2 regions of the Bacillus stercoris genome follow, and region 1 is predicted to be linked to the other one. Evidence: riboswitches for the same ligand, from Rfam matches in the RefSeq annotation. Region 1 holds a riboswitch; the other holds the start of a gene.
The links. A riboswitch is a leader RNA that binds a small molecule or an ion and turns the genes downstream of it on or off. The one in region 1 is predicted to bind cyclic di-AMP.
Positions count from the first base shown of each region.

Region 2: another riboswitch for cyclic di-AMP. It lies ahead of ktrA (potassium uptake protein KtrA); the one in region 1 lies ahead of kimA (potassium transporter KimA).

Region 1 is NZ_CP121861.1:3,870,655-3,881,336, reverse strand. Features, by position in the region: gene QA442_RS20130 (glycosyltransferase family 2 protein) at 1-822, shown strand, start outside; gene QA442_RS20125 (cellulose biosynthesis cyclic di-GMP-binding regulatory protein BcsB) at 828-2,939, shown strand; cyclic di-AMP (ydaO/yuaA leader) riboswitch at 3,075-3,218, shown strand; gene kimA (potassium transporter KimA) at 3,412-5,235, shown strand; gene QA442_RS20115 (NUDIX hydrolase) at 5,292-5,741, shown strand; gene QA442_RS20110 (pyruvate oxidase) at 5,808-7,532, shown strand; gene QA442_RS20105 (hypothetical protein) at 7,826-8,092, opposite strand; gene QA442_RS20100 (Nramp family divalent metal transporter) at 8,197-9,474, opposite strand; gene QA442_RS20095 (GlsB/YeaQ/YmgE family stress response membrane protein) at 9,704-9,961, opposite strand; gene QA442_RS20090 (DUF2188 domain-containing protein) at 10,039-10,491, opposite strand; gene QA442_RS20085 (EcsC family protein) at 10,609-10,682, shown strand, end outside.
Region 2 is NZ_CP121861.1:1,204,408-1,215,089, reverse strand. Features, by position in the region: gene floT (flotillin lipid rafts scaffold protein FloT) at 1-354, opposite strand, end outside; gene QA442_RS06265 (NfeD family protein) at 375-899, opposite strand; gene QA442_RS06260 (DinB family protein) at 1,068-1,556, shown strand; gene QA442_RS06255 (MOSC domain-containing protein) at 1,562-2,140, opposite strand; gene gbsB (choline dehydrogenase) at 2,228-3,436, opposite strand; gene betB (betaine-aldehyde dehydrogenase) at 3,453-4,925, opposite strand; gene gbsR (transcriptional regulator GbsR) at 5,124-5,666, shown strand; gene bslA (biofilm surface layer hydrophobin BslA) at 5,862-6,407, shown strand; cyclic di-AMP (ydaO/yuaA leader) riboswitch at 6,554-6,702, shown strand; gene ktrA (potassium uptake protein KtrA) at 6,775-7,443, shown strand; gene ktrB (Ktr system potassium transporter KtrB) at 7,450-8,787, shown strand; gene QA442_RS06220 (YiaA/YiaB family inner membrane protein) at 8,824-9,087, opposite strand; gene lytG (exo-glucosaminidase LytG) at 9,196-10,044, opposite strand; gene QA442_RS06210 (MFS transporter) at 10,205-10,682, opposite strand, start outside.

The DNA of each region.
Region 1 (10,682 bases):
GAGAAAATGGCCGTGTATTATCTCGTGCTCGGCCTGATGAATGACGAAAAGGCAGGCGCCGTGGTAGGGAAATTCCGCGTCATCAATGCGGCAAAGACGCTGCTGACGAGGTTTATCAATATCGAAACGATCTGTTTTCAGTGGATGGCTCAGGGAGGCAGATGGAAGTGGTTTAAAATCGCCACGATCCCAGGAACCAACTTCGCGATTCGCAGAAGCATTATCGAAAAGCTCGGAGGCTGGGATGACAAAGCGCTCGCTGAGGATACGGAGCTGACCATTCGGGTGTACAATCTCGGCTATCACATTCGCTTTTTCCCTGCGGCCATCACGTGGGAGCAGGAGCCGGAAACATGGAAGGTATGGTGGCGCCAGCGCACCCGATGGGCGCGCGGCAATCAATATGTCGTGCTCAAATTTTTGGCGCAGTTTTTTAAGCTGAAACGAAAACGGATTATCTTTGATTTGTTTTATTTTTTCTTTACGTACTTCTTGTTTTTCTTTGGCGTGATCATGTCGAATACGATTTTTGTAGTGAATTTGTTTTATGATTTGCATTTATCGGTTGGATTTTTGGCAATGATTCTCTGGATTTTGGCATTTTTCTTATTTATGACAGAGGTCATGATTACGTTGAGCATTGAAAAAACAGAAATGAACAGGCAAAACTTTTTTATCGTATTTCTCATGTACTTCACATACTCGCAGGCATGGATTGTGCTTGTTATCTACTCTTTATTCGTAGAAATCAAGCACCGTTTATTCAAGCAGGAGGTCAAATGGTACAAGACAGAACGATACAATCAACATAAAAGCGGGTGACCTTTTTGAAACAAATAATGATTTTTCTCACAAGCTTCATGCTGCTGGCGATGGCTGGACAACCGGCTCTTGCCAAGGATGTACAGGTCAGCGGTTCGCTTCTTGGGAAAAGCAGCCAAGAACAAGCCAAACAGCAGGTGCTGACAAGCGAGCTGATTACACTGTATGGATCAAAAGACAGCGCGGAGCTGACGTATCAGATCCCGGCAGGCGCCTCTTCAGGCAATCAGCAATTGGTCATTGAATACGAAGCATCAAATCTTTTAATTTCTCCTTCATCGTTAACGGCTGTCATTGATGATGAACCAGTCAAAACGTTAAAGCTTGATGGTGATTCCAAGCGGAAAACAGTGAAGCTGAATCTGAATAAAAACCAGTCAGCGCAAGGTTATCACAACGTATCGCTGAAATTTTACGGCGTAATGAAAGAGGGCGTGTGTGTCAGACAGGATACGTCTGGCAACTGGATCAAAATTTATCCGGACAGCCGGCTGACACTTGCTGAAAGCGGTGAAGCGAAAGGAACGTCGCTGGACCATTATCCGTACCCATTCGCCCAATCTGGAAACACAAGCGAAGAAACCGCCCTCGTCATTCCGGATGACCCAAGTTCGGCGGAAATTGAAGCTGCGGTTAAAACAGAAGGCTATTTGAAAACGGTGGACAGCAGTGTCAGGATTGCGTATGTCACAGAATCTGAGCTGAAAAAAATCGATAAGCCGACGATTGTTATCGGAGTGGACAAGCATTGGAACGGCAAAGTGAAAAAACTGATGAAACAAGCCGGCTTGCAGGCAAAAGGAGAAGAACTTCTGCTTGCTGAGCGGGTGCTGAAAGCAGAGGGCAAGCAGCAGCCGGTTCTGTTTGCGCAAGCTGCATCCGAGGACGTGCTCGCTAAAAAAATCAGCGTGATGACAGATCAGACATACACAGGCCAGCTCAGCGGCGATACACTTTCAATCAGCAAGCTTAAGCAGACAGAAAAAAAAGAAAGCGATAAGCTGACCCTCGAGAATTTTGGAGCGGGCGATATCACAATTGGAGCCGATAAAACATCTTCAGCACATTATTTTTATCCGGCTTCGGCGGTTTTAGATGAAAACCAATCAGCGAAGCTGTCGCTTAAACTGAAAAAGTCTGAAACGATTCAAGCTTCAACGGACGAAAGTGAATCGCCTTCTCAGGCTTCAGAGCTGAAAGTGATGATCAACGGCCAGCCGCACTCGGTCCGGCTTGATGACTTAGGAAAAGAAGATAAAAACGGATTCTATCATGTTACGGTGAAAGTGGACCCTAAGCTGCTGCAAAAAAACCGCTACATTGATATTCAGTTCGTCACAACCGGGTTAAAGGAAAACAACCCTTGCAACACGACTGATGAAGAAAAGTGGGTCTTTATTGATAAAAGCAGTACATTATCATACGCCATCAAAGGGATGTCCCCGTCAGCGGATTTTCAGGAGTGGCCGCTTCCTTACGCCGGAAATCAGGATCAAACAACGGTAATCGTGCTTCCTGACACCGTAAGCCAATCGAAGCTTGAGGAGCTTTCTCTCGTAACAGAATCCTTTGGCAGCGAAGCACAGCATTCATACACGGTAAAGAAATCATCTGACGTTACAGCAAACGATGCGAAAGGCCGAAACCTCATTTTTATAGGGGGGATCAATCAATTTTCTCTTCTGAAGGAGAAATCATCAGACCTGCTTGTGCCGCAGGCAAAAAACGGCTCGTTTGATGTATCTGATTTCGAGATGCTGAATGAGACGACAAAACAAGTGGTATTTACCCAAGCATCGCCTTGGGATTCACACTATACAATGGCTGTTTTTGCACCGGCAAAAGGAGAAGGCACGGCTGTCACGAAAGAGATCATCAATTATCTGAACAGCAACGATGATTCGGCAACCGTCCTTAATGAAACAAATAGCCAGCAGGTGTTTACAAACCACCAGCAGCTCAAATCGGAGACAGTCAGCTCCGGCGCAGAACAACCAACACAGGATCATAGCCAGAAATGGATGTATATTGGTGTGCTGGCACTTATTATGGTGATTGCGGCAGTGTTCATTTGGGTTGCCGTAAGACGAAGAAAAAGAAAGACAGATACAGAATAAAAACAGAGGCAATCTAGCCTCTGTTTTTTTATTTTTGGTATGTAAATTCCATTTGTGGAACCTATCATTTTATTTTTTCCGCCCGGCCAATAAGCCTCTTTACAACGTGTGGGAACGGGAGTATGATCTCTTTTAGAAAACAAATCGCTTAATCTGAAATCAGAGCGGGGGACCCATTAGAATGGCTTTTTGCCGTTGGGGTGAATCCTTTTTAGGTAGGGCTAACTCTCATATGCCCGAATCCGTCAGCTAACCTCGTAAGCGTTCGTGAGAGGAGATGAATGAAACCTGTGTTCGATGTTATGGCACAGGGGCATCCGTTTGCCTCTGTGTTTTTTGCCGTTCATTTTTAGGAATGTAAATCGCATACAGAGACATCATAGCAGAAAGGACTATTGCAAAATGTGAGAGCAAGACACTGATGTTTTATTGTTTTAATTGAAAAATGAGAAATTAAAAGGGGAAGACATCGATGTATCATTCAATCAAACGTTTTTTGATTGGGAAACCACTAAAATCTCAAGCAGCGGGAGAGCAAAAACTGACGAAATTAAAAGCCTTGGCTATGCTTTCCTCAGATGCGCTGTCATCTGTCGCATATGGGACAGAGCAAATTTTAATCATTTTAGCAACAATCAGTGCTGCCGCATTTTGGTACTCCATTCCGATTGCGGTCGGCGTTCTCATATTACTGCTCGCACTGATTCTTTCATACAGGCAAATTATTTACGCTTATCCGCAGGGCGGCGGGGCTTATGTTGTTTCGAAAGAAAACCTCGGTGAAAAGCCGGGATTGATCGCGGGCGGTTCATTGCTTGTCGATTATATTTTAACGGTAGCGGTAAGTATTTCCGCAGGAACGGACGCCATCACGTCGGCCTTTCCTGCATTGCATGATTATCATGTGCCGATCGCTATTTTTCTCGTGTTAGTGATTATGATTTTGAACCTGCGCGGGCTTTCGGAATCGGCATCCATTCTTGCCTACCCGGTTTATCTGTTTGTGGTGGCGCTATTGGTTCTCATTGCAGTCGGGTTGTTCAAGCTCATGACAGGACAAATAGACCAGCCGGTTCATCATACACCGCTTGGCACACCTGTAGCCGGCATTACGCTGTTTTTGCTGCTTAAGGCTTTTTCCTCCGGATGCTCAGCGTTGACCGGAGTTGAGGCCATTTCTAACGCCATTCCTGCTTTCAAAAATCCGCCTGCGCGAAACGCGGCAAGAACGCTTGCGATGATGGGGATTTTGCTGGCGATTCTGTTTTCCGGCATCACGGTGCTCGCATACGGATATGGAACGGCGCCTAAGCCCGATGAAACAGTGGTTTCACAAATTGCGTCCGAAACCTTCGGGCGGAATGTGTTCTACTATGTCATCCAAGGTGTCACATCGCTTATTTTGGTCCTTGCGGCAAATACGGGATTTTCAGCTTTCCCGCAGCTTGCCTTCAACCTGGCGAGAGACCAGTATATGCCGCGAATGTTTACAGTTCGGGGTGACCGCTTAGGCTTCTCAAATGGGATTATCTTTTTAGGCTTTGCCTCCATTATTCTCATTATCTTATTCGGAGGACAGACGGAGCACTTAATCCCGTTATATGCTGTGGGCGTATTTATTCCATTTACGCTTTCACAAACCGGCATGTGCATAAAATGGATCAAGCAAAAACCAAAAGGCTGGATCGGAAAAATGCTGATCAACTCCTGCGGCGCTCTGATTTCGTTTATGGTTCTATCTATCCTTTTTGTGACAAAGTTTAATGTCGTATGGCCTGTGTTAATCTTTATGCCTATCGTCGTTTTGCTGTTTTTTGCGATTAAAAATCACTACACAGCGGTTGGTGAACAGCTTCGCATCGTAGACAAAGAGCCGGAAGAAATCAAAGGCACCGTTGTGATTGTGCCTGTAGCAGGTGTCACCACCGTCGTGCAAAAATCGATTCACTATGCGAAATCACTGTCCGATCAGGTGATCGCCGTTCACGTGTCATTTGACAGAGAACAGGAAAAGAAAGTCGAAAAACGCTGGGAAGAGCTCAATAATGGAGTGCGTCTCGTTACCCTTCACTCCTCGTACAGAAGCCTTGTCCATCCGTTTGATAAATTTTTAGAAACAGTTGAGGCGAAAGCGAAGAAGGAGCAGTTTTCTGTCATGGTGCTGTTTCCGCAATTTATAACGAAAAAACGCTGGCACACCATCCTTCACAATCAATCGGCCTTCCTCCTCAGAGTTCGGCTGTTTTGGAAAAAGGACATAATGGTTGCCACACTGCCGTATCATTTTAAAAAGTAAAGTCTAGGACCAAGGGAATCACCTTGGTCTTTTTTGCGGGAAAGAGAGGAATGGCGGTGTATACACAAGGTGCTTTTGTAATCGTACTGAACGAAAATCAGCAGATTCTATTGGTCAAACGAAAAGATGTCCCTTTATGGGATCTGCCGGGCGGCAGGATTGATTCCGGGGAATCGGCTGAGGCAGCGGCGGTACGTGAGGTATTGGAAGAGACGGGATACAATACAGCGCTTTCCGCGAAAATAGGTGTCTATCAAAGGCCAAAGTTTCTAGATGAACAGCATGTGTTTTTCGGAAGCATAACAGGCGGACAAGCAATAGCGGACGGCACAGAGACAGCACAATTAAAGTGGTTTTCTCCGCGGCGCTTGCCGCTTTTTATGGTGCCGAACCGAAAACGGCAAATCAAAGATTACGTGAATGGCGCCTTAGATGCAACCATCACCCTCAAGGACGTCGGCATGCTTGCGGCGATCGATCTGTTGAAAAGAAGACTGGGCAAGTGATTCACGTCTCCGGGTTTTAAAGCCTTTCTCCTGTGGTATTGAAAAAAGGAAAAAGGAGGATACGTTATGGCACACAAAACTGCAGGACAAGCAATGACAGAGCTGCTTGAACAATGGGGAGTTGATCATGTTTACGGCATCCCCGGAGATAGTATAAATGAGTTTATTGAGGAATTAAGACACGAAAGAAATCAACTGAAGTTCATTCAAACACGCCATGAAGAGGTAGCGGCACTGGCAGCCGCGGCTGAAGCAAAACTCACCGGCAAGATCGGAGTCTGTCTGTCGATCGCAGGGCCGGGAGCAGTGCACTTATTAAATGGTTTATATGATGCAAAAGCGGACGGCGCCCCTGTGCTGGCCATTGCAGGACAGGTTTCATCAGGTGAAGTCGGACGTGATTATTTCCAGGAGATCAAGCTGGAGCAAATGTTTGAGGACGTGGCTGTGTTCAACAGAGAGGTACATAGCGCGGAAACACTGCCGGATCTCTTGAATCAGGCGATCCGCACCGCCTACAGCAAAAAAGGCGTTGCGGTATTGAGCGTGTCAGATGATCTGTTTGCGGAGAAAATCAAACGCGAGCCCGTGTATACTTCACCAGTGTATATGGAAGGGAACCTTGAACCGAAAAAAGAACAGCTCGTCACCTGCGCGCAATATATTAATAATGCTAAGAAGCCGATTATCTTGGCGGGGCAGGGAATGAAAAAGGCGAAACGGGAGCTCTTAGAATTTGCGGACAAAGCCGCCGCTCCGATCGTAGTCACACTACCGGCAAAAGGCGTCGTTCCCGATAAGCACCCGCATTTTCTCGGCAACCTAGGGCAAATTGGCACAAAGCCGGCTTACGAGGCAATGGAGGAATGTGATTTATTAATCATGCTCGGAACGTCATTCCCGTACCGCGATTATTTGCCAGATGATACGCCGGCTATCCAGCTCGATTCAGACCCGGCGAAAATCGGAAAACGCTATCCGGTGACAGCGGGCCTTGTCTGCGATTCGGCCCTCGGCCTGCGCGAATTGACAGAGTATATTGAACGCAAGGAAGACAGAAGATTCCTGAATGCCTGCACAGAACATATGCAGCATTGGTGGAACGAAATTGAAATAGATGAGACAGAGGCAACAACACCGCTTAAACCCCAGCAGGTCGTGGCACGTCTTCAGGAAGCGACTGCTGAGGATGCGGTGCTCTCTGTAGATGTCGGCACTGTGACAGTTTGGATGGCGCGTCATTTCAAAATGAACGCGAACCAGGATTTCATCGTTTCCAGCTGGCTTGCGACAATGGGCTGCGGTCTGCCGGGAGCGATCGCGTCAAGCTTGGCCGAACCTGAGCGCCAGGCGATCGCTGTTTGTGGTGACGGGGGATTTTCCATGGTCATGCAGGATCTTCCGACCGCCGTCAAATATAAGCTCCCGGTCACTGTCGTTATTTTAAACAACGAAAATCTCTGCATGATCGAATATGAGCAGCAGGTTAAAGGCAATATCGATTATGTCACGCAACTCCAAAATGTCGACTATGCCGCATTTGCAGAAAGCTGCGGAGCAAAAGGTATCAAAGTGACCAAAGCGGAAGAGCTTGCGCCGGCTTTCCATGAGGCGCTGCGCTCTGACCAACCGGTCGTTGTGGATGTCATGATTGGGAACGAACCGCCGCTGCCTGGCAAAATCACCTACGGGCAGGCAAAAGGCTTCAGCAAGTACATGCTGAAAAACTTCTTCGAAAACCAAAAAATCGAAATGCCGTCACTGAAGAAAAGTTTGAAACGGTTATTCTAAAAAAGAGGCCCTTTTAGAGGCCTCTTTTTTGTGTTGGAAACAAATGTATTTCGGGTTATCATTGTATTATGTTGGTATGAGGAGGATTACATGTTTGAGTTCATAAAATTATCGTTGTATGCATTAGGATCTGCAGGAATGATCTATGCGTCATATTACGATTTTCGCCATGCTCAGAACGGGCAAAAGGACAAATGCATCTTCTTTCAAAGCAAAAAGACCAGCGCATTTGTCCTTGTATGTTTCATTTGTTTATTCTTATCAAATCTTACAGAGCTCTTCTCAGTATAGGGTTATTTCTCTTTTTTCTTCAGCCCGAAAAAGAAAGGAAAAGCAGAACCGACCAAGAAGGTGCCGAATAAAAACATGCCGCCGATAAACACGTGAAAATTCGTGTGTCCGGCTGTAAACGCGGTGATCAAGGAAATGACACTGAGCACGATCATGGCAATGCCGGGCGCGACTCTCATTTTCCCCTTGGATTTATAGGCAGCGACAGAACATATAATGCCGATGACAATAGGAACAATCCACAAATAAAACAAAATAAATACTGACATCATCAAAACTCCGATTTTTTCTTCTATCATAACAAATTTCTGTCAAAAAGGGTATCAATGAGCTTTTGCCAAAAATAAAAAACCGGCTTTTGCAGCCGGTTTTTTTATCGAAACGTATCTACAATTAAAAACACATTCAAAGCGACAATCAATACTGCAATCAGCCAAGACACCACTGTGACCCATTTGGCGTTGATCAGAGATCCCATGATCCGTTTATTGCTTGTAAACAGAATCAGCGGAATGAGGGCAAAGGCGATCCCGAAAGACAGCACGACCTGGCTCAAGACGAGAGCGGTCGTCGGATTTACGCCAGACGCGATGATCAAGATCGGCGGAATGATCGTGATAAACCGCCGTACATACAGCGGGATGCGGTAGTTGATAAATCCTTGCATAATCACGTCGCCTGAAAGTGTGCCGACAGACGAACTGGATAGCCCGGCAACGAGCAGCCCAATTCCGAATAAAGCCGCAGACATAGGGCTGACAAGATGTCCGAATTGCTGAAACGCGACATCAAGGTCCTCAACAAACAGGCCGTTTTTGTAGAATAATGCAGCAGCCACAATCAGCATACTTGCATTAATAGCTCCTGCAATTAGCATCGCTATTAAAATATCAATAAATTCAAATCTGAAGATTTTTTTCCGTTCTGCATCCGTTTTACCGACCACCCGCCGCTGTGTAAGGGCAGAGTGCAAATAAATGGCGTGCGGCATAACAGTTGCGCCGAGAATACCCGCGGCAAGAAGCACACTGTCAGTGCCATGAAATGCCGGGACAAAAAGTCCCTTCATCACTGACACGGCATCAGGCTTTGCGAAAAAGGTCTGCAGTGCAAAGGCGATCACGACCACAAACAGCATACCGGCGATGCCGGCTTCAAGTGAGCGATAACCGCGGCGCTGAAGCTCCAAGATCGCGAAAGAACCGATCGCCGCTATAATAGACGCTTCAAGCATCGGAATGCCGAACAGCAAATACAGTCCCAGAGCCGCTCCGATAAATTCCGCCAGATCAGTTGCGATAATGACCAGCTCGCCCTGAATCCATAATCCAATCGAGACAGGCTTCGGGAATTCTTCACGGGCAACCTCAGGCAGATTTTTGCCTGTCGCAATCCCAAGTTTGGCGGATAGAGATTGAATTAAAAGCGCCATGATATTGGAAAATAATATTACCCATAAGAGCATATATCCGTATTTAGAACCCGCCGAGATATTCGTTGCGAAGTTGCCGGGATCAATATAGGCGATGGCTGCTATAAATGCAGGGCCAAGAAAAGGGAGCAGCCCTCTGAATCCTCTGATTTTCCCGTCAAGCGCATCTTGGACGGCTTTGGAACGGGGAGATTGTGCTGTGATGTCCTTGTTCATCATGTCTCACCTGAATTCTGATTGTTTTTGCCGTACAACAAAGAGTTTCCTTAAGGCAAATTATTTTATCTACATCATATGACCATCCCGGTTTCTTGTCAACCGAAAATGTTCAAAATACATTCCTGAATTTTTCCCTGTTATGTAACATGATATGTAGGGATTCGGGATAAGGTCCCATATAAAAAGACATCGTTTCAGTTCGAAACGATGCCTCCTGTATCTAATGAGTTTAGGCTTCTTTCCGCAGCCCGCGGAATATAAGGCCCAGCAAGAACACGAAGATGGCTGCCCCGATGATGGCCGGGAAAATAGCAAAGCCGGCGAGGCTCGGTCCCCATGTGCCAAGAAGTCCGTGCCCAATCCAAGCGCCGATCAGCCCGGCAATCATAGAGCCGAAAATTCCTCCCGGCAGCCGGTTTCCTACAATGGCGCTTCCAATTAATCCGATAACGATAGCAACAACTAATGAAACCAAAAAGCTAAGCATCATGATCACCTCTCATAAATGATTTACCAATCAATAACCGCTCCTGATTATTTCGAAACACCTAAAAGCACATCGCTTTATGATCCCGTTTTGATCGTTCTCTGCACACTGCCGTCAGCCAAATGGACAACGACCTCAGTGCCTTTATGCGCAGCGATTTCCTTTGCCCGTTCAATCGCTTCTCTCTTTGTATCCTTGATGTCAGACGCACGTTTGGCTCCCTCGGCTTTGACTGCCCAGCCGTTTTTATGCTTGATGACATGCTCTGCTTTATGCATGAGTTCTGGGTCTCCGCCGCTGTTGGAACCATCATCGCGTTCTGTCTCGTCATCATGTTTAAGAAAATCATCAATTTCATCTGTAGATGCGTTTTCCGCCCATTCTTTCGCTTTGCTTGTTGCGATCGGGATCGCACGTCCGTCCTCATAGCCCTCATCAATCATCGCATTCGCAATCTCAATTGCTTTTTTCTTGACCGGCTTCTCAAGGTTTTTTAATGAAGAGGGATAATCCTTCATTGACCATGGCATGTCCATCACTCCTTTTCTTTTTATAAAAATGGTACCCGCAGGTGAAAAATAAAAACGCATCCGAAAAAATGAAGGTATACTATATAGTAGAAAAAACGGAAGGGAAGTGCGGATTGGGTGCCAACAGAACGAAAAGAAGACTTACATCAGCAATTAAAAGAGATAGAGAAATGGGAAAAAGATCAGCAAAA
Region 2 (10,682 bases), 1.6 Mb from region 1:
TGTAGCTATTTCGCCTATAGAACCGCCGATTTTAATAATCGCAGTTCCATCGGCCATTACAGGCACTCCTTGCTCTGTATAGACTTCAGGTGTCGAAACATCAAGTTTGCTTGATAGTAAGCTTAGCGGCTCTGCCTGCTGGAAGACGGGAAAGACAAAGGTTCCTCCGCCGCGGACGATTTTGAGACGGTTGCCGCCTTCGTCGACATGAACATTTTTATTGCCCAGATAACTCCCCGTTACGATTAACGCTTCATCAGGCCCTGCTGTACGATACTTTGTAATAAACACAGCTATTAGTGCAATTAATAAAAAGAATACAACTCCGATGATCATTATAATCGGCATTGTCATATCAAATTCCTCCTTGTGTTTTAAATGGATTCATGCGGAGTAACAGAAAGAACTCCACTGCTAATATCTACGACCAACACTGTTGTCCCGTAACTGATCTGCTGATTATCAAAACTGACCGCTGACTTTGAAATGGTGCCGCCTATTCCTTCAATGACCACTTCGCCAAACCCGTCAACTGGAACAGCTGTAATGACTTTACCGACTCTCCCTTTTAGATCATCTTCTCTATATGCCAATGATTCTTCCGCGGATGATAATGGAACCAGCACAAAGATATGAAGCAATATCACCAGCATGATTGAAAGGATGCAAGATAAAAGCGCAATCAGCAAGCTTGACAGCGGCAATACGAGCTCGCCTATATATCCTCCTGCTGAAAAACATGTGAAAAATGAGAGCACTAATGTCGGATTTAGAAACGGAATACCTTCCGACAGTCCTGCAAATACATCTCCGAAAAACAGAAATAACAGCGTAAGACTGCCGGCAATCATAAGCGTATAAAGATAAATCGTTTGTATAGGTACACCAAATAACTCCAATTCCCTCATCCTTTCTTCATCAATGCATTGATGAACGGCTGCCGTTACCATTTATACGAGACAACGCAGGAAAGGTTTCAAAATTTTAAGACAAATAACCCATTTTGAAGTGCTTTATAAATGATAATTGCTTATATATATGGTAATGTCATTTTAGGAGGAGATATGATGAGTATCTTTAATGAAGCCAGATTAGAAACGTGGAACGAATTGAAAGGACTTTCTGACGAAAAGCTGAACCAAAAGCCTTCTACTGATGAATGGAGTATACGGGAAGTTCTTGACCATTTGAAAAAAATCGATATAACAGCACAAAAAATGCTGAAGGAACGTGTAAAGGACGCTCCGATCAAAGAAATTGAAGAAAAACCGCTTGAGGTGGCACAGAACAGAAATAATAAACGGAAAGCTCCGAGTCATCTTGAGCCTGCGCATGATTTTATTTCAGGCAGCCAAATGAAACGCGAGCTTGATGTGGTAAGAGAGCAGCTGACAGCCACGATCGCCTCTCTGAAAGAAGAAGATTTTGAAAGAGTGCTTCCGCATCCTGTGTTTCAAGAGCTGACTGTCAGACAGTGGATCGATTTTATCGGCCATCATGAAAAACGGCACCTCAGCCAAATGAAAGAAATTAAAGAAAAGATAGAAAGGGCCTGATTTGATCAGACCCTTTCTGCTTTTCGTTTAACTTTTCGCTGATAGGAATGAACTTCTATTTCATCACCTGCGTAAACAGCTCCGGGTCTTTCAACAATGCACACAATCCCTCTTATGCCCAGTGCGTGACGGACAAAAGCCGGCGCCAGCTTCGGTTGCTCCGGATAATAAGACTGAATGACTTCTCCCGGCTGAATGCACGGATCATTTTCGCCCTCGCACAGCAGAGCGGCTCCGCTCGGAAAAATAATCCGGCTTCCTTCTTTTAATGTAGTAAGATCTGGCATACCGCTAACTGCCACATTCGCCCCGAGCCATTCCGGCAAAATCCTCGGCACTCCCATTTTTAAAGCGATTTCGTTGCATTCCTCTATAGAAACAATTGAAATTTGTCTTCGGTTGAAAATTTCAGTCCCTCTTGAAAACATTGGTTCTCTGGCTCCCGCTTTTTTGGTCAGGCCAAAATGCAAGTCTCCAGGGATGCCGCCATAATCAAAATCAAGCTTGTCCATTTGCTTTGTTACGAAGCTTTCTGTATCTGCGATATATAAGCCTTCCGCTTTTGCGGTCATACGCTTCCACATCAGCTGGCACCTTCCTTCTCATATAAAATTTCCACCTATGCTTCATTATCCCAAAAAATCCCGCTCTGTAAAGGAGCGGGATTTTGATTATACCGTTTTAGGCGTAAGGTTAAAGCAGCGCTTGTAGATCCAGTTGTATGCTTTTTCATTTAAATCTCTAGGATTTCCGAAGGTTTGCGGGTCTTTCATTGCTTCTTTAGACAAGCGTTCGATCATGTCAGGTGACACTCCCTGCTCTTCTAAAGTCGGCACTTCTAATTCTTTGACCAGATCATACATCCAATTGACAGATGCTTTCGCAGCTTCTTCTGTTGTCATCTTGCTTGTATCGATACCGAAGGCTTTCGCAATCCGTGCAAACTTCTCAGGATAGCCCTTCCAGTTGTATTCCATGACAGGACCCATCATCGCCGCCACGCATTGGCCGTGAGCGACTGGGATAATCCCGCCAAGCGTTTGGCTCATCGCGTGAGCCGCGCCAGCTGATTCACTGCCGTAAGAAAGACCGGCAAGCATTGCAGCCTGCGCCATTCCGTATCTTGCTTCCAGATCCTCTCCGTCAGCAAATGCCCTTTTAATGTAATGAGCGGCATATTCAATTGCCATTAAGGCAACTGCATCCGTAATTGGCTGCGCAAACTTCATTGTATAGCACTCAATGGCATGAGCAAGCGCATCAATTCCCGTCATGGCTGTTACATGCGGAGGCATTGAAACATGAAGCTCAGGATCAATGATGGTCAAGTGCGCTGCAATCAGCGGACCGCCCGTGTTGAATTTGAATTCTCTTTCTTCATCTGTGATCACCGCCCATTGCGTTACTTCTGATCCTGTTCCAGCCGTAGTGGGAATTGTCGTCAGTGGAGGAATGCGGTTTTCCAGCGGTTTTTTCCCATCTGCTGCTTCATAATCAAGCACGCTTCCTTCGTGAGTTGCTTCTACTCCGATTGCTTTTGCTGTATCCATGGAGCTTCCGCCTCCAACTGCCACCAAGCCATTACAGTTCTCTTTTTTGTAAAGCTCAGATCCTTCATTCACCAGACGGACAGGCGGGTTTGGCTCCACTTTATTAAAGAGCACCACTTCAATGCCTGCTTCTTTAAGTGATTCGATAACAGGATCAGCTACGCCCGCTTTATAAATCCCTGGGTCTGTGACAAGGAGCGCTTTTGAAACGCCTAGTGCCGCTACTTCCTCCCCCGTATGCTTGATGGCTCCGATTCCGTGCTTAATGACAGTCGGAATTTCAAATGTGTGGAATTTCTGCATACTTTCTACCTTCATATTTAATGTCATCATCAATCTCCCCCTCTTATGAATTGAACCAATTAACCGCTGCTGGTTTTGTATTGCGATATACGTGCTTGACTTCTGTGTATTCTTCAAGGCCTATTTTTCCAAGCTCGCGTCCGAACCCGGATTGCTTATAGCCGCCCCATGGCGCCTGTGCAAAGTACGGATGAAAATCGTTGATCCAAACGGTTCCCATTCTCAAACGGGCTGCTACCCGTTCACATTTTTCAATATCTTTTGACCATACCGCTCCGGCCAAGCCGTAGATGGTATCATTCGCAAGCTCAATTACCTCTTCTTCAGAGCTAAAGGTTTCGACTGTCAAAACAGGACCGAAAACCTCTTCCTGAACGATTCTCATGTCAGATTTACAGTTTGAAAAAATAGTAGGTTCATAGAAAAAGCCATTTTGAAGCGCTGGGTCTTCCGGGCGTTTGCCTCCTGTCTCCAGCTTCGCGCCTTCTTCTATTCCGATTTCTACATATTTTTCTACCTTTGCCCTGTGCTCCGCCGAAATAAGCGGACCGCTTTCTGTCTCTGCGTGAAAACCGTTTCCGAGTTTTATGCGTTTTGCCCGTTTGACCAGCTCCGCCAAAAATTGATCATGAATGGCGTCCTCAACAAGCAAGCGGGAGCCTGCAGAGCATACTTGGCCAGCGTGGAAAAATACAGCGTTTAATGCCTGATCAACCGCAACTTCTAAATCCGCGTCCTTGAAAACGATATTTGGGTTTTTCCCGCCAAGCTCAAGGGCGATTTTTTTGACATTTCCGCTTGCCGCCCGCATGATTTTTTTGCCTGTTTCGATTCCGCCTGTAAACGAAATCAAATCGACGTCTTTGTTTGCGGCAAGCTCATCGCCCACTGTAGCTCCCGGTCCAAGGACAAGGTTCGCGACACCTTTTGGTACGCCGGCTTCTTCCATCAGCTTAAAGACTTTGATTGTCGTCAGCGGCGTAATCTCACTCGGCTTCATGACGATTGTGTTTCCTGCAGCCAGTGCAGGTGCGATTTTCCAGCTCGCTTGAAGAAGCGGATAATTCCATGGAGTGATCTGGCCGCAAACCCCGATCGGCTCCCTAATGATTTTGCTTTCTGAATCAGGAATCGGAGATGAAATGATTTCTCCGCCATCTTTGTCAGCCAAGCCGGCGTAATATTGAAAAACATTGGCGATATCGTCCATATCGGCTTTGCTTTCTTCGAGTGTTTTTCCTGTATCAAGAGATTCAAGCTCTGCCAGCTCCTCGAGATCGCGTCTGATTAATTCCGCAATTTTCAGAACAATCTTCCCGCGTTCAAGCCCGGATAATGAAGACCATTCTCCTTTGTCAAATGCTCTGCGCGCGGCTGCGATTGCCTTGATGGCGTCCTCTCGCCCTCCCTCGCTTACAGTTGCAATTTCTTCTTGATTAAATGGATTGATAATGCTCCGGATCTGTCCTTTTTCGGCACTGATCCATTCTCCGTCAATGTAAAATGTTTGACTCATATAAGCCTCCTTGACGTAAATAAAGTTTGTTAAATAAAAATTTAATGTTTTTAACAACCTTAATCTAACATACGGTTTTTAAACTGTCAAAGCCCCTTTTCAATTTTTCTTTTTGACTTTTCCTTATGTTTCGTTAAGATAAAGAACATAAAGAAATAACTTAACGAATTTAACTTTCTAAAGGAAAAGAGGGTCAGTATGGATGAAAATCCAGAATTTGCAGCTATAGAACAGGCTCGGGATCTTGTTATTGACTCCATTGCTGAAACGATGGATCTTTACGGAATTACCCGCAGTGTCGGGATTTTATATGGGACGATGTATATGAGGGATGAGATGACGCTTGACGAAATGCGCGAGGAGTTGCAAATGAGCAAACCAAGCATGAGCACAGGTGTCAAAAAGCTTCAAGACTTAAACGTAGTGAAAAAAACATTTCACCGGGGCATCCGCAAGCATACATTTGTAGCTGAAAAAGATTTCTTTAAATTTTTCACAAATTTCTTTCCCCCTAAATGGGAGCGGGAGGTTCAAGTGAATGTAGCAGCGATCGAAGAAGCACAGGCTGATTTACAAAAGGTTTTAAGCAAGGAAGATCTCGATGAGGATATCAAAAATGAAGCGCAGCAGTTATATGATCAGCTGGAAAGCTCTAAAGCTTACTACGACTGGCTGAAGCGGCTTGCTGAAGCGGTGCAGAGCGGAGAAATTTTTAAATTTATACCGATCGAAACAAAGTAAAACAGCAAACGCCTGGGAAACCAGGCGTTTTTTTAGTGTAACTACTACAAATTTGAAAAATACGGGAAAAACACCCCATTTACTTCCAAAATATTTGATGGTAATTTTATGTAGGTAAAATTTGTATTTGGCCTTTCAGAGGAGGTGAAAAGCGGGCAGGCCTTTAATTTATTAATTTTTAGGGGGAATTTTATTATGAAACGCAAATTATTATCTTCTTTGGCAATTAGTGCACTAAGTCTCGGGTTACTCGTTTCTGCACCAACAGCTTCTTTCGCGGCTGAATCTACATCAACTAAAGCTCATACTGAATCTACTATGAGAACACAGTCTACTGCTTCATTGTTCGCAACAATCACTGGCGCCAGCAAAACGGAATGGTCTTTCTCAGATATCGAATTGACTTACCGTCCAAATACGCTTCTCAGCCTTGGCGTGATGGAATTTACGTTACCAAGCGGATTTACTGCAAATACGAAGGACACAATGAACGGTAATGCCTTGCGTGAAACACAGATCCTCAATAATGGGAAAACAGTGAGAATTCCTTTGGCACTTGATTTGTTAGGAGCTGGCGAATTCAAATTAAAACTGAATAACAAAACACTTCCTGCCGCTGGTACATATACTTTCCGCGCGGAGAATAAATCATTGAGCATCGGAAATAAATTTTACGCAGAAGCCAGCATTGACGTGGCTAAGCGCAGTACTCCTCCGACTCAGCCATGCGGCTGCAACTAATGTAAAAGACCGGTTAACACCGGTCTTTTTTTGCGTTTTCCCCTACCCTTTTTTCTCTCATTTCCGTTATCTTTTTTCTGGTTTAAAATTTAAATTGACAAACACTAGAAACAGGAGTAAATTCTTGAGTGTTCAATTTCATAAAGTCTCTTTTACCGCTTAATCAAACACGAACGGGGGAACCAACGATTGGCTGTTTTATTAACAGCCTTGGGGTGAATCTTACTAAGTAAGAGGGGGTACTCTGAATCCCTAATCCGACAGCTAACCTCGTAGGCGTATACAGAGAGGAGGTCTATTGCGACCATTCTTTGAAATGGTCTTTTTTGCTTAAAAAACGTTAATTTTACTAAGGGAGTTATGAACAGTGGGAAGAATAAAAAATAAGCAATTTGCCGTGATCGGGCTGGGCCGGTTTGGCGGCAGCATTTGCAAAGAACTGCACAGAATGGGACACGAGGTCCTTGCAGTTGATATCAACGAAGAAAAGGTCAATGCATATGCTTCTTACGCCACTCATGCGGTAATTGCCAACGCCACCGAAGAAAACGAATTGCTTTCATTAGGAATACGCAATTTTGAATATGTAATTGTTGCCATCGGAGCGAATATTCAAGCGAGTACACTGACCACCCTATTATTAAAGGAATTTGATATCCCTAATATTTGGGTGAAAGCTCAAAACTATTATCATCACAAGGTGCTTGAAAAAATCGGCGCGGATCGTATTATCCACCCTGAAAAAGACATGGGAGTCAAGATCGCACAAAGCCTTTCTGACGAAAACGTTTTGAATTACATTGATTTATCTGATGATTACAGTATTGTCGAGCTGCTGGCAACGCGAAAGCTTGATTCAAAATCAATTATTGACCTGAATGTGAGAGCAAAGTACGGCTGCACGATCCTGGCCATTAAACATCATGGAGATATCCGTCTTTCTCCCGCACCTGAAGACATCATTCACGAGCAGGATTGCCTGGTGATCATGGGGCACAAAAAGGATATTAAACGTTTTGAAAACGAAGGGATGTAGACAAAGGTGACACTTCAAAAGGATAAAGTGATCAAATGGGTTCGGTTTACACCGCCTCAAGTGCTTGCAATTGGTTTTTTCCTAACCATTATCATCGGGGCTGTGCTGTTAAAGCTTCCGTTTTCTACACTGAAGCCATTGTCATGGATCGATGCCCTTTTTACTGCAGCTTCCGCTACAACCGTTACAGGGCTTGCAGTTGTCGATACCGGTACAGAATTTACACTTTTCGGGCAAACTGTCATCATGGGGCTGATTCAGATCGGTGGGCTTGGATTTATGACGTTTGCTGTTTTGATCGTCATGATATTAGGGAAAAAAATCGGGTTGAAAGAACGAATGCTGGTTCAGGAAGCCTTAAATCAGCCGACAATCGGCGGCGTCATTGGCCTTGTCAAAGTCCTGTTTCTGTTCTCGATCAGTATTGAATTGATAGCAGCACTCATCCTATCCATCCGGCTTGTGCCTCAGTATGGCTGGTCATCTGGCTTGTTTGCCAGTCTGTTTCACGCGATTTCTGCTTTTAACAATGCCGGGTTTTCGCTGTGGCCTGATAATTTGATGAGCTACGTTGGGGACCCTACAGTGAACCTTGTGATTACTTTCTTATTTATTACAGGAGGGATCGGATTTACGGTTCTGTTTGACATTATGAAAAATCGGCGTTTCAAAGCTTTTTCCTTACATACAAAGCTTATGCTTACAGGAACGCTGATGTTGAATGCGATTGCTATGCTTGTGATCTTTATTCTAGAGTACAGCAACCCTGGCACGCTTGGCCACCTGCATATAGGGGATAAACTATGGGCTTCCTATTTTCAGGCAGTGACGCCGAGAACCGCAGGCTTCAACTCCCTTGATTTTGGAAGTATGAGAGAAGGAACGATTGTATTTACTTTATTATTGATGTTTATCGGAGCAGGCAGCGCTTCTACGGCGAGCGGCATTAAGCTGACTACGTTCATCGTGATTTTAACATCTGTTATTGCTTACTTGAGAGGTAAAAAAGAAACGGTGATTTTCCGCCGCTCCATCAAATATCCGATAATCATTAAAGCTTTAGCTGTAAGCGTCACCGGTTTGTTCATCGTGTTTTTAGGGATATTCGCCCTGACGATCACAGAACAAGCGCCGTTTATTCAAATTGTGTTTGAAACCTTTTCCGCTTTCGGAACTGTCGGCCTATCGATGGGGCTTACTCCTGAACTGACAACAGCTGGAAAGTGTATCATCATTGTCATCATGTTCATCGGAAGAATTGGTCCTTTAACGTTCGTGTTTTCATTCGCAAAAACAGAGCAATCAAATATTCGATACCCTGACGGCGAAGTGTTTACAGGGTGATATCAAAAAAATCCGGCGTGCAATCGCCGGATTTTTTTATGATTCGATATGAGATTGATTTTGTCTTTTTTCTTGTTCTGCGATGATCTCGTTGTCCTCTGCGTTATCACGGGTCACTTTTTGTGTAAGAATCGCGCCAACAGCTACGAGTATCATAACAGCGATGTAATAACCTTTTTCATTGAGTTCCAGGTTATCAGCATTATAGAGTCCGATACTAAACAAAAATACTCCCGCAAAAAAAGTGAAATAAGCCAATACGGTAAAGGCAACCGTATTTCTGCGTCTATATTTCTGCACCTTTGTTCCCTCCCAAAAGCATAGTTAATTAGTGATAACTGTCGTGGAATATTATACCTCAAATTCCCCTGAATGGAACAAAGAATTAAAAATACCAGTAAAAAGGACTTAGGTTGCTTCCTTTATTTCAATAGCTGAATCATCAATCCAGCCGATGAGTTTATTATTGATTTGGAATTGGTACCATACAGACTGGCCTTTCTGTTTTTTAGACACAACCTTTATATCTTTGCCGACGTAAGATTGGGCAGAGGTAAGCCTTATAGACCGATCATCAGTAGAAGGCTTGGACCATACGTCTTGGACGGCACTATCTTTAATGGAAGCATGTAAATCCACTGATTTGAGGGATGGGTTTACCTTATCGTACTCATCCAAATCGTATTTTTCCACAATAGCGCTGATTTTATGAGCGTAGTCAGGGTCTGTAGCATATCCTGCTGTTTGCAGTGCAGTCGCAGCTTCCTTATAATCTCCAGCCTCAAGCACAGGTTTATACTTCTTTTTATTCCACGATGTGCCGCGGACGAACAATTGGGCATGATCATCCATCGATTCAAAAAACGTGCTGTATTTTCGAAACTTCGCACGAATGGTTTTTCTTTTCCCTTTTTCAACTTCGTCCGTTTCCATCGTAACGTGATGGCCTTTATAATTTCCTTTCACGCCAAAAAGGTTGTTCGCCTTAGTAGCCAGCTCGCTGTTCCCCCAGTCGGATTCGAGAATGGCCTGAGCGATTGTGATGCTGGGGAGGACATGATATTTTTCATACAAAATTTGGGCATGCCCGGACAGGCTGTCTATAAATACTTGCTGTTCATCAACTTCTTCGGTTTCTTTAGATGTTTCAATCGGTTTTGATAAAGTTGTCGCTAAAACAAACAGAGCTAGCGGAATCGATACAATGAAAAATAGTGAAATGAAGAGTTTACGTTTTTTCAATTTTTTACGGGCCATGAAAACCTTCCTTCGAATTAAGAGATTACGAATGTAAAAGAATCTACCTTTTAGAATTTTACTTGCACTTCTAATATTTTTCAATTCTTTAGGGATAAAGTTGGGAAAAGATTGCATAATAAAAACCTTTTCATGAAAGGAAAAGGTTTTTATCACGTTTCTACTTTTGCAAATTTCTGAGTGCATTCCGATATTCTGTATCATTGATTACTTGATGTGATTTGACAGTTGCATTCGACAATCCCTGTCCTGAAACGGCCGGTTCCGGAGCTGTTTTTGCTTGGTCATGTGGTTTATGTGCAAGCTTGTGCCCCATTCCTGTAGCATTCATACAAAATGACAGGCAGACGAGCAGAACGCTGAGGATAAAAGAAATGAAAAAGAGATCATGATAAGCAGTCATCATAGAATCCTGTACCGAACCGTTTTGTCTGGCAGCATCTTTTTTCGTGAAAAAACCGATGAGAATCGGAACCCCCATATAGACAAACAACCTTAAAAACTGGACAGCTGTCATTCTCTTGACCAAATCAGGCAGCGGTCCTCCCATGGCAGCTCCCATCAGCCCTGCGGCGACTGTCAGGCCTGTTCCCGCTGCCAGCATGATAAACAGTGCTGCGAACATATAGAGAGACGAT